Regions from separate parts of the Bacillus sp. CZDM1 genome, predicted to be linked through region 2. Evidence: riboswitches for the same ligand, from Rfam matches in the RefSeq annotation. Region 2 holds a riboswitch; each other region holds the start of a gene.

Region 1 (3,284 bases), 230 kb from region 2:
TACAGGAACAATAATTACGTTCCCTTCGATTGGAATTGCAGGTTCGTCGGCATTTATTCTTAGTTGTTCACCCATGGCCTCATAATGCTTTCTAATTCGGTAAAAAACGATAACAATGACAGGCAAAAATACCAATACCGGCCAAACCTGGGCGAACTTAGTTAAAAAGAACATAATGGTAACAATAAAGCAAATCACTGCACCTAAGGTATTAATAAATAGCTTAGCCTTCCAGCCTTGAGGCTTTTCACGAAGCCATTTTAACATCATTCCCGTCTGTGACAACGTAAAAGGAATGAATACTCCAACCGCATATAGTGGTATTAAGTGCTCAGTTTGACCTTTAAAAAATATAATTAGGAGGATGGAAGCTAAACCTAGGACTAAAATTCCATTTGAATATCCTAACCGGTCTCCTCTTATTTTGAACATTCTTGGGATAAACTTATCGTTTGCTAAATTTACTGCCAGCAAAGGAAAAGCTGTATACCCTGTGTTGGCGGCAAGTATTAAAATCAAAGCCGTAGTCCCTTGAATAAAGAAATACATAAAATTCCGCCCAAATGTTTGCTCTGCAATTTGTGAGACTACTGTAACCGTTTCATTTGGCCTAATTCCATAATAATAAGCTAAAAATACAATTCCAGAAAATAATACAGCAAGTAATCCGCCCATTGCTGCTAATGTTTTTGCAGCGTTATTTGGGGCTGGATCTTTAAAGTTCGGAATTGCATTCGAAATCGCCTCAACTCCTGTAAGTGCTGAACTTCCTGAAGCGAAAGCCCTTAAAAGCAGAAATAAAGAAATCCCAGCAATAGGTGTACCAACAGGTGTATGCAATTCCGCTGGAACCTGACCTGTTACGATATTGTACATACCTACACCAATCAAAATGAATAAAGCGAGGACGAATAAATATACAGGATATGCTAAAATAGAAGCAGACTCTGTTACACCTCTTAAGTTTAATGTTGTAATAAATAACACAAAGACAATCGCTATACCCACATTATGGTCGTGTAGTGCTGGAAAGGCTGATGTTATGGCATCCGTTCCAGCTGAAACACTAACTGCTACCGTTAAAATATAGTCAACAAGTAGAGAACCTCCCGATATCAGCCCATAATTCACACCCAAATTTTCCTTTGATACTACATAGGCTCCTCCGCCATGAGGGTAGGCAAAAATAATTTGTCGATAGGATAAAATTAACGCCAATAATAAGATTAAAACCCCGATTGCGATTGGAATGGAATACCAAAAGGCAGCCGCACTAATAGTCACCAACACAATCAGGATTTGTTCCGGTCCATACGCAACCGATGATAAAGCGTCAGAGGAAAGAATTGCCAACGCTTTTGTTTTATTGAGCTTTTGTTCCCCTAATTCTGTTGACTTTAAAGGTCTGCCAATTAAAAATCTTTTGACTGAAGAAACCACTTTTTCCACTCCCGAGAAACCATAAATTGTGAATAACTTTCTATTACCTTATTAAATTGTCAAAAATGCACAAAAAAATGCCCACAAGTCAAAGTAAATAGACCTGTAGACATATATGCTCTGTCAACAAGCTCCACCTTCCTTCTCATTAACGCTTACGAGGTTAGCTGTCGGATTCGGGCCATTGAGTAGCCCTACCTATTAAAGGATTCACCCCTTGGATATACTATCCATATGAATGGTTCCCCCGCACCAATTGGTCTCAGCGATTTAGAAATATGAAACTGTGATTATCATACTCCTGTGTTTATCAAATGTAAATTAAAATTTTTAAAAGAAAAATATGATTGGAGAAATTTATGTCTAAAGAGAAAAAGCCGTTATTGACTGATGAATTTTTAGATGAACTTGCAAAAGAAATCAATGAAATATACGGTCCTCCGGATGAACAAAATAATAATACAAAGAATGATGAAAAAGATAATTAATCCACCATTCCATATTTCCGTATAACAATGGTACACTTGTCCAAATTGTTAGAATCGCTCACATTTTAAAGACAAACTCGATGATTAGTACATATAATAACGTATCCAGGATTTATGGTTGGGAGGAATATAAATGGATAATGTTATTCTGCTATCGAGAAACACCACTAACAGTGGGATATTGACTCTTCATCCCAAATTAGCAGAATCAATGGGAATTACTCAAATTACAGCTAGAAAGATCAGATTTGGAGCAAAAACCTATCAATCTATTGTAGAAATTTCTGATGAGCTACCCTTGAATGGGGCAAGCCTATCTGAAGATATTTTGGACATGCTGAACATACCTCAGCATTGCAGTCTTGAAATTAAGCAGCATGGAAACGAAATACAAATAGGACCCTTTATAGGTTTACTTGCTGGTTATTATCAAAGCTCCATCAAGAAATACCTTGAACAACTACGAGATTATGTTTTCCTTTATCATGAGATTAAAGGTGCAATACTTGTCTTTTCTCTTGACCATGTTGATAAAATCAATCATACAGCCAAAGGATATCTTTATAATCCACGAACAAAACAATGGGAAGAAGGTACCTACCCATATCCTTCAGCTATTTTTGTGATGACATCTTCTGTAAGCTCTGCGTGGATACAGCATTTCAAATCAGTCATTGGCGATGTCATTTTTAATGATTTCTTTCTATCTAGATTGAGTATTCACAAGAAATTAGCAAATTCAATTGGTGTAAAATGTTACCTGCCCGATACGATTCTTTATGGTTCTCCTCAAGATCTGTACTACTTTTTAAAGAAATTCCCTAATTTAACAGTTAAACCACTTAATAACGCAAATCGTTCAGTCATAAGAGTATACTTAAAAAACTCGAACTCACTCGTTATATCTAATCTGAGAACCTTGGAAACTAAGAGTTTCAAATTTAATAGTCGGGATCAAGCCTATTCCATTTTTAAACAATATTTTAAAGATGGAGAATATTTGATTCAGGAATCGATTGATGTAACAGGTTATCGAACGATGTCAATTCGAATCATTACTGTTAAAGATCAAACAGGTCAGTGGAAGGCTATGGGCTTGTTTACCCGAGGAGATCAATCTGGAGAGAATGAAGGTAAACTAATGCCTTTGGTTAAATTTCAAAAAGAGATGGTATCAGATTTCTTGCAGCAAAGTGATTTGTATGCATCCCTGACCTATCAGGAATTAACCCATATTGCTATTGACACAGTCAAAGAAATTGAGAGCATGGGGGTGCATTTTGCGAATGCAGCTGTAGATATAATAATTGGAGAATTAGGCGATATCTGGATTTCAGAAATCGATTACTTCAATCC
Region 2 (3,284 bases):
GCAAAACGGAGTTACATACCTGGATTCGTCTGTTTATGGCATGGGTCGTGCTGCTGGTAATTGTAACACAGAACTACTTGTTAGCTACATTCAAAAACCAAGCTATGAACTTAAGCCAGTACTTGAAGTGATTGAAAAGCACATGTTAGACATGCGTCAAAAGTGGGAGTGGGGTTATATTATTCCGTATATGATTTCTGGTGTTCTTAATGAACATCCCCGTGTCGCCATGGCTTACCGCGATAGCGACAATCGTGATAAATTCGTCGATTTTTATGATAAGGTAACATCCCCCGAAGCCTCCATTGCAACAGCAATGAAATAGGTAAGATTGAAAAAAGTACCTCTCTTGAGAGGTGCTTTTTTTGTCTTACCTAAAGACCGTATAACATGCAATTGTAAGGTAGCAAAAAATCTTTGCGTGAACACCTTTTTAAACATTGCTATGCAAAATATTTTGGCATAGGCAAAGAAATTTTGCGGTAATTCCATTTAAAAGAATTATAAAATCTATATTTCTAATGGAAATCATCTTGGCACACTTATTGCATTATAAAAGAACAAGATATAAAACAATATTATGTTGTCAATGGTGAAAATCAGTAAAAGAAAAAACTGATTCTATTTATCAGTAATTTTCAGAAGGTTCAGTTTTAAAAATAAAAAAATGAAGTGAGGAATAATTATGTGGGTCATTACGGTGCATTTAGAAAAGAATATTCAAATGTTTGAGTTCGATAATCAAGAGGAAGCAAGAGCCACTTACAAGAGTATAAAAGGGTGTAAATATCTCAGTGAAGTGATTTACTATAATGATTTTGATATAGTTGAATCACATTATTAATCCGATTTTTCCAATTTTCAGAAGTATTGACAGTGTATATAGGGGAGTTTAGATTATTTTATATTTTTGAAAAAAAGTATTTTACTTTTCTTAAGATAACAACTATTATAATATTGAAAATAGTTTCAAATTTCTAAATCGCTGAAACCATTTAGGCACGGGGGAACCATATGGATTTAATCAATCCAAGGGGTGAATCCTTTTTAAGGTAGGGCTACTCAGTAGGCCCGAATCCGACAGCTAACCTCGTAAGCGTTTATGAGAAGGAAGATGGAACTTGTGACACGATTATTTAGTGTCTACAAGTCTATTTCTCATGACTTGTAGACACTTTTTTTATTTCTTAAATAGATTTTCTACTCCTAGGGGGATTATTTATTTTCAAAAGGTAATAGCCTACATATGTTTGAAACCGCTTTCTATAAAAAATGAAAGGACTGAAGCAAATGTTACCAGAACGTGAAGTAGAAATATTCCAGCAATCTGTAGATCGACAAAATGAACAGACATTAAAACGCGAGTTAAAATCTAGGCATTTAACAATGATTTCAATCGGAGGGGCAATTGGTACTGGACTGTTCCTTAGCAGCGGGACAGCAATCAGCACAGCCGGCCCTGGAGGAGCTTTACTTGCATATACCATAGTTGGCGCAATGGTCTTTTTTATCATGACGAGTTTAGGGGAAATGGCTGCATTTATGCCAGTTAGTGGTTCATTTAGTACATATGGGACAAAATTTGTAGACCCAGCATTTGGTTTTGCGATTGGATGGACCTACTGGTTTAGCTGGGCGATGACCATTGCTGCTGAATTAGCCGCCTCAACCATGATCATGAAATTTTGGTTTCCGGATAGTCCTTCCTGGGTATGGAGTGCATCATTTTTAGTACTTATATTTCTATTAAACTATTTATCTGTTAAGGGATATGGGGAAGGGGAATATTGGCTATCCTTAATTAAAGTATCAGCGATTGTACTATTTATTATTGTTGGTGTTCTGATGATTTTCGGCATTATGGGAGGAGAAGCAGTAGGGTTTAAAAACTTTACAGTGGATAATGCTCCTTTTTCAGGTGGTATTTTAAGTGTTTTTGTTATATTTATTGCAGCAGGTTTTTCTTTCCAAGGTACGGAAATTGTGGGCGTTACGGCAGGAGAAAGTGAGGATCCAGCCAAAAATGTACCAAAGGCAATTAAAAGTGTTTTCTGGAGAATCCTGATTTTTTATATTTTGGCGATTGCTGTTATTGGGCTTCTTATTCCATATACCAATCCGAATTTACAAAATGATAATGTGATGGTAAGTCCATTTACCCTTATTTTTGAAAAGGCTGGGATTGCCTTTGCAGCTTCAATTATGAATGCGGTTATTTTAACTGCGGTATTATCAGCGGGTAATTCTAGTTTATATGCTTCAACACGCATGTTGTATTCGATGGCGAAGTCGGGACAAGCACCTAGGATTTTTGGACAACTTAACAACCGTGGAGTTCCCGTTGCAGGTATTATTCTAACCTGTGCTATAGGTGCGCTTGCCTTTTTGGCTTCCTTCTTCGGTGATGGTATGGTCTATATATGGTTAATGAATGCAATCAGTATAACAGGATTTATTTTCTGGCTAGGTATTTCCATCAGTCATTATCGATTCCGAAAAGCTCTTATCGCTCAAGGGCATTCTCTAGACAAGTTACCATATAAGGCAAAATGGTTTCCGATTGGACCAATTTTCGCGATTGCTTGTGGAATTATCGTAATAGTAGCTCAAAATTTCCAAGCCTTTCTTGCCGACCAGATTGATTGGGGCGGAGTTGTAGCAGCTTACTTAGGTATTCCGTTCTTCCTTAGTTTATATTTTGGATATAAATTGATTAAGAAAACGAAAGTGGTTAAACTTGAGGAAGTTGAGTTTGACTTTGATAAAAAATATCATTAGACGATAACGTGGTTATTGTTGAAGATGGAGAGAATATTCAGGCTCTTGGGAATGGTCCCAAGAGCCTGTTTCATTAGGAACACATTCATTAATAATTACAAAAAAGTATCTTTCTATTTTTGGGTAGTGAAATTCGAGATTTCTAGTTCTTATATCTTACTTATACTAATTTCCAAGAGTTGTATGTTATAATTCTATCAAATCAGACTATTAAAGCAAGGAGTGAAAATAATGATAATTCGAAGTAAAGCGGATGTGGAGCAGTTTTGCGAGAGGTTTGGTGAGCTGGCAAGTTGGGATGGTTCGAAGTACTACATTGCCGTACAAGATGAAGTAAACAGCGGTACCCTTACATTTATGCAATATCCAGATGGCACACTGACTGCACATCGGAAATATCAAACGTTTTGGGACATACATGAGCTTCCGGTTGATAGTAAAGATATATGGCGGTATAGGAAAGTTTTAAATCGTTACTTGAAAAATATTAATAATTAGGGAAGGTG
Region 3 (3,284 bases), on a different contig from region 2:
TCATAATATTCAAATCCCTTCTATCCAATTTACGGTAAAACATCTATGGATAGTAATTTCTATAAGGTGCACCCCATTTTCCTGCAGGGTGACAAAAGCTATCAAAACAAGACGGATAACACGAAATACCAACAAATTCATGCAAAAAAAGCTGTGCATATGCACAGCTTTCGCTTACTCGATAATCCCTAATGCTTTTAATCCATTATAGATACCTGATTCTGTTACGGAAGTGGTTCTATGTTTAGCATATTGAAAGAGGTCCGGATGGCCATTTCCCATTGCAAATCCTTCACCAACACTCAGAAGCATTTCTTTGTCATTCATTCCATCACCGAATGCAATAGCATTTTCCTTCTTAAATCCAAGGTGCTTCAGGACATATTGAACACCAATGCCTTTATTGACTTGATCTCTAATCACGTCATAACAATGAAGCATACCTTCAAGATTTACTTGTGATAAGTGGATTTGATCTTCATGTTTATATAATGCAGTATCCTTTGTTTTTAAATTGATCAAGGTCATTCCGAGAACTTCATAATCGTTTGATGGTGAATAGGAGTCATTTTTATGTAAGTGAAACTTTTCTATAAATTCTTTTACACCATCTGCTTCTATATCAGAAAATATATTTTGGTCTTTCGTATACAAAACAAGTTCATGTTGATTTTTTTTCGCAATATCAATAAATTGTTTGACACTTTCCTTGTTCATTGGCTCTTGAAATAGGTCTTTACCTTGATAAATGGCAAATGCACCGTTATACCCAATGAGGGAATGGACATTTAACTCTTTCGCAAGTTCCCTGATTTCATGTAAAGGTCTGCCAGTGGCTAAAAAAACCTCAATTCCTTTTTCTTGAACCTGACGAATTGCATTGATCGCAGTATCCTCGATGGTATCATCCGGCTTAATGATGGTTCCATCAATATCTAAAAATAAAACCTTATAATCAGACATTAAACCTCTCCTTAAATTAGGTATATTCTTTCAGTTTATCATGTTTATTTAAGAGATAAAACATACGGACTGAGGAATACTAGGTAAAACTGGCTTGGAAAAAAAGGGAGGCTTTACTGCATGTTAAAACTAGTAGTTCTTCTTCTTCTTCTCATTTGCTTGCCTGACCAAGTTTTTTCACAGCAAAAGGTACCTATCTTAGTTTATCATTCCATTGATAATTATTCCGGTCTAGGGTCCAAAGAGTTATTTGTAACTCCCGAGAATTTCGAAAAGCAAATGATCTATTTGAAAAATCAGGGATATACGTTAGTAACATTCGAACAGTGGAATCAACTTGGTAAAATAAAGAAACCTATTTTTCTAACCTTTGATGATGGGTATAAAAATAATCGTAACGCTTTTGAGATTCTCCAGAGGTTAAAGGATGAAACTTTTAAGCCAAAAGCAACTTTTTTTGTAATATCGGATTTTGTCGGTAATGTAAATCGGTTAAATATTTCAGAATTAAGAATGATGTCGGACTCTGGTGTTATTTCTGTTCAGTCGCATACAGCTACACATCCAGATTTGACAAAGTCAGAAAATCTCCACTATGAATTAAAAGGATCGAAGGAGAAAATAGAAAAGATAACAGGGAAACCTGTCATTGCCCTAGCCTATCCATATGGAAGTTATAATGAACGTACAGCTTCAGAAACGAAAAAGTTTTATTCATTTGGATTGACGACAACACCAGAAATTTATTCGAAAAAGGATATCAAAAACGAGGATTTTTACCTGCCGCGACTGTATGTTAAGTATTCAACCAATTTAAAAGAATTCGCAAAATTAATTACAAAATAAAAAAGGGACAAAGTTGTCAAATATCGATGAAACATGAGCAAACACTAGAGAAATCATTGTTTTTATTTAAAATTGGAGATTAGGCAGTTAATTTAGGCGAATATCACTCTTTACAAGTAATCAGGTTGAGGATAAAATTATCGTCATAATCAATATTAAATTAAATATTTCGGCCAAAACCCATCAAAATGGGTACGGAGGAACCAATTTATTGGGGCTAATTCTACTATTGTAGAAGGGATGAGAATTTCTTTCGCCATCCTACCCGTCAGCTAACTTCGTCGGCTAAAGCGAAGGAGGTCATGGACCGCCAAGTACAGGGGCTTTTTTGTTTTGATTAACACTTTAAGCAGCTTGATTTACTGTTGGTCTTTTATTATGCCTATTTTAGGGAACAGGTGAAGAAAATGACATTAAAAGATTATTTAACAAAGCTAAAGATAGGTTTGCCAAAAACAATGGTCCATTTGGATAAGAAGGTATACGAAGCCGGAAGTGTTATTAACGGTACCATTGAGATAACAGGCGGCCTGTTAAAAAATAAAATAAAAAGATATGATATCGATCTAGTAGGGATTGATTCCCAGGCATTTGTAGAAGAAATAGTAAATAGTCATTCCGTTTTCTGTTCTTTTGAGTGTAGTCCAAACCAGACTGGAAAAATTTCGTTCTTAATCAATGTTCCTGACGATATTAAAAAAAATCAAGAAACTTTTAACTATTCTTTAATCATTAATATTGATTTAGGAAATGCAAACAATATTACGCAAAATGTCCCAATTATGATAGATGCCGTTTCTTAGTATGTATCTATTAAACTAGTTATTTAATGTAAATCGGAACATTATCCTATTTATTGATATAGCATTGTAAACTACTAGAAATTAGGCTGTAAACAATCACCGTTATAATGAAGGTAACATTAGACTTTATTAGGCGGGTGCAATGATGGAAGACACAATGGTTAAATCCTATTTACAGAAATCACTAGAAGAGTGGAAGGATGATATTTCATCAGTCCTTATCGAAATTGATAAAGAATATGAAGAAGTGGCACAAGAGTTAAAGGTATATTCTTACAAATACGGGATTACCAAGCAAGTCATTCAATCAACGGTGAACGAAGAAATTATTGAAAGTATACGACAGAGGTATCATAAACCGTTTGAGGAAAGTTATAACCAATTAAAAGAGTATATAAAAGACCTAGAAGAGAAGCAGCGAGTTTTTCACATGTTTGTTCAAAAAATTGATGAAGTGAATCGTAAGGAATCTGCAAAGAATCCTATTTAATTATAAAGGATAACAGTCTGGTCCAAATGGATCAGGCTTTTTTTGTCGGCAAGTGAAAAAGCTTTGCATATAGTAATTAACACAGATTCTCACAGAGAGGTGTTGAAGCATGATTACTGCAAGGATCGGAAGTAAGTGGTATACACTGCCGGACAATCTTGAGGAATATTTTCAAAAATTTC

What was found. Region 2 has a riboswitch for cyclic di-AMP ahead of ACY3XC_RS12450 (amino acid permease). Riboswitches for the same ligand answer to the same signal wherever they lie in the genome.
Region 1: it holds a riboswitch for cyclic di-AMP, as region 2 does, so the genes downstream of both, ACY3XC_RS11350 (APC family permease) here and ACY3XC_RS12450 (amino acid permease) in region 2, are expected to answer to the same signal.
Region 3: it holds a riboswitch for cyclic di-AMP, as region 2 does, so the genes downstream of both, ACY3XC_RS00270 (sporulation protein) here and ACY3XC_RS12450 (amino acid permease) in region 2, are expected to answer to the same signal.

The regions. Positions count from the first base shown of each region.
Region 1 covers NZ_JBUESO010000004.1:231,007-234,290, forward strand. The annotation lists gene ACY3XC_RS11350 (APC family permease) at 1-1,440, opposite strand, end outside; cyclic di-AMP (ydaO/yuaA leader) riboswitch at 1,578-1,718, opposite strand; gene ACY3XC_RS11355 (hypothetical protein) at 1,800-1,928, shown strand; gene ACY3XC_RS11360 (YheC/YheD family protein) at 2,062-3,284, shown strand, end outside.
Region 2 covers NZ_JBUESO010000004.1:457,668-460,951, reverse strand. The annotation lists gene ACY3XC_RS12460 (aldolase catalytic domain-containing protein) at 1-325, shown strand, start outside; gene ACY3XC_RS12455 (hypothetical protein) at 686-844, shown strand; cyclic di-AMP (ydaO/yuaA leader) riboswitch at 974-1,114, shown strand; gene ACY3XC_RS12450 (amino acid permease) at 1,291-2,778, shown strand; gene ACY3XC_RS12445 (hypothetical protein) at 3,010-3,276, shown strand.
Region 3 covers NZ_JBUESO010000001.1:48,753-52,036, reverse strand. The annotation lists gene ACY3XC_RS00285 (MerR family transcriptional regulator) at 1-4, opposite strand, end outside; gene ACY3XC_RS00280 (Cof-type HAD-IIB family hydrolase) at 175-963, opposite strand; gene ACY3XC_RS00275 (polysaccharide deacetylase family protein) at 1,084-1,809, shown strand; cyclic di-AMP (ydaO/yuaA leader) riboswitch at 1,971-2,111, shown strand; gene ACY3XC_RS00270 (sporulation protein) at 2,217-2,612, shown strand; gene ACY3XC_RS00265 (hypothetical protein) at 2,758-3,102, shown strand; gene ACY3XC_RS00260 (aminotransferase class V-fold PLP-dependent enzyme) at 3,212-3,284, shown strand, end outside.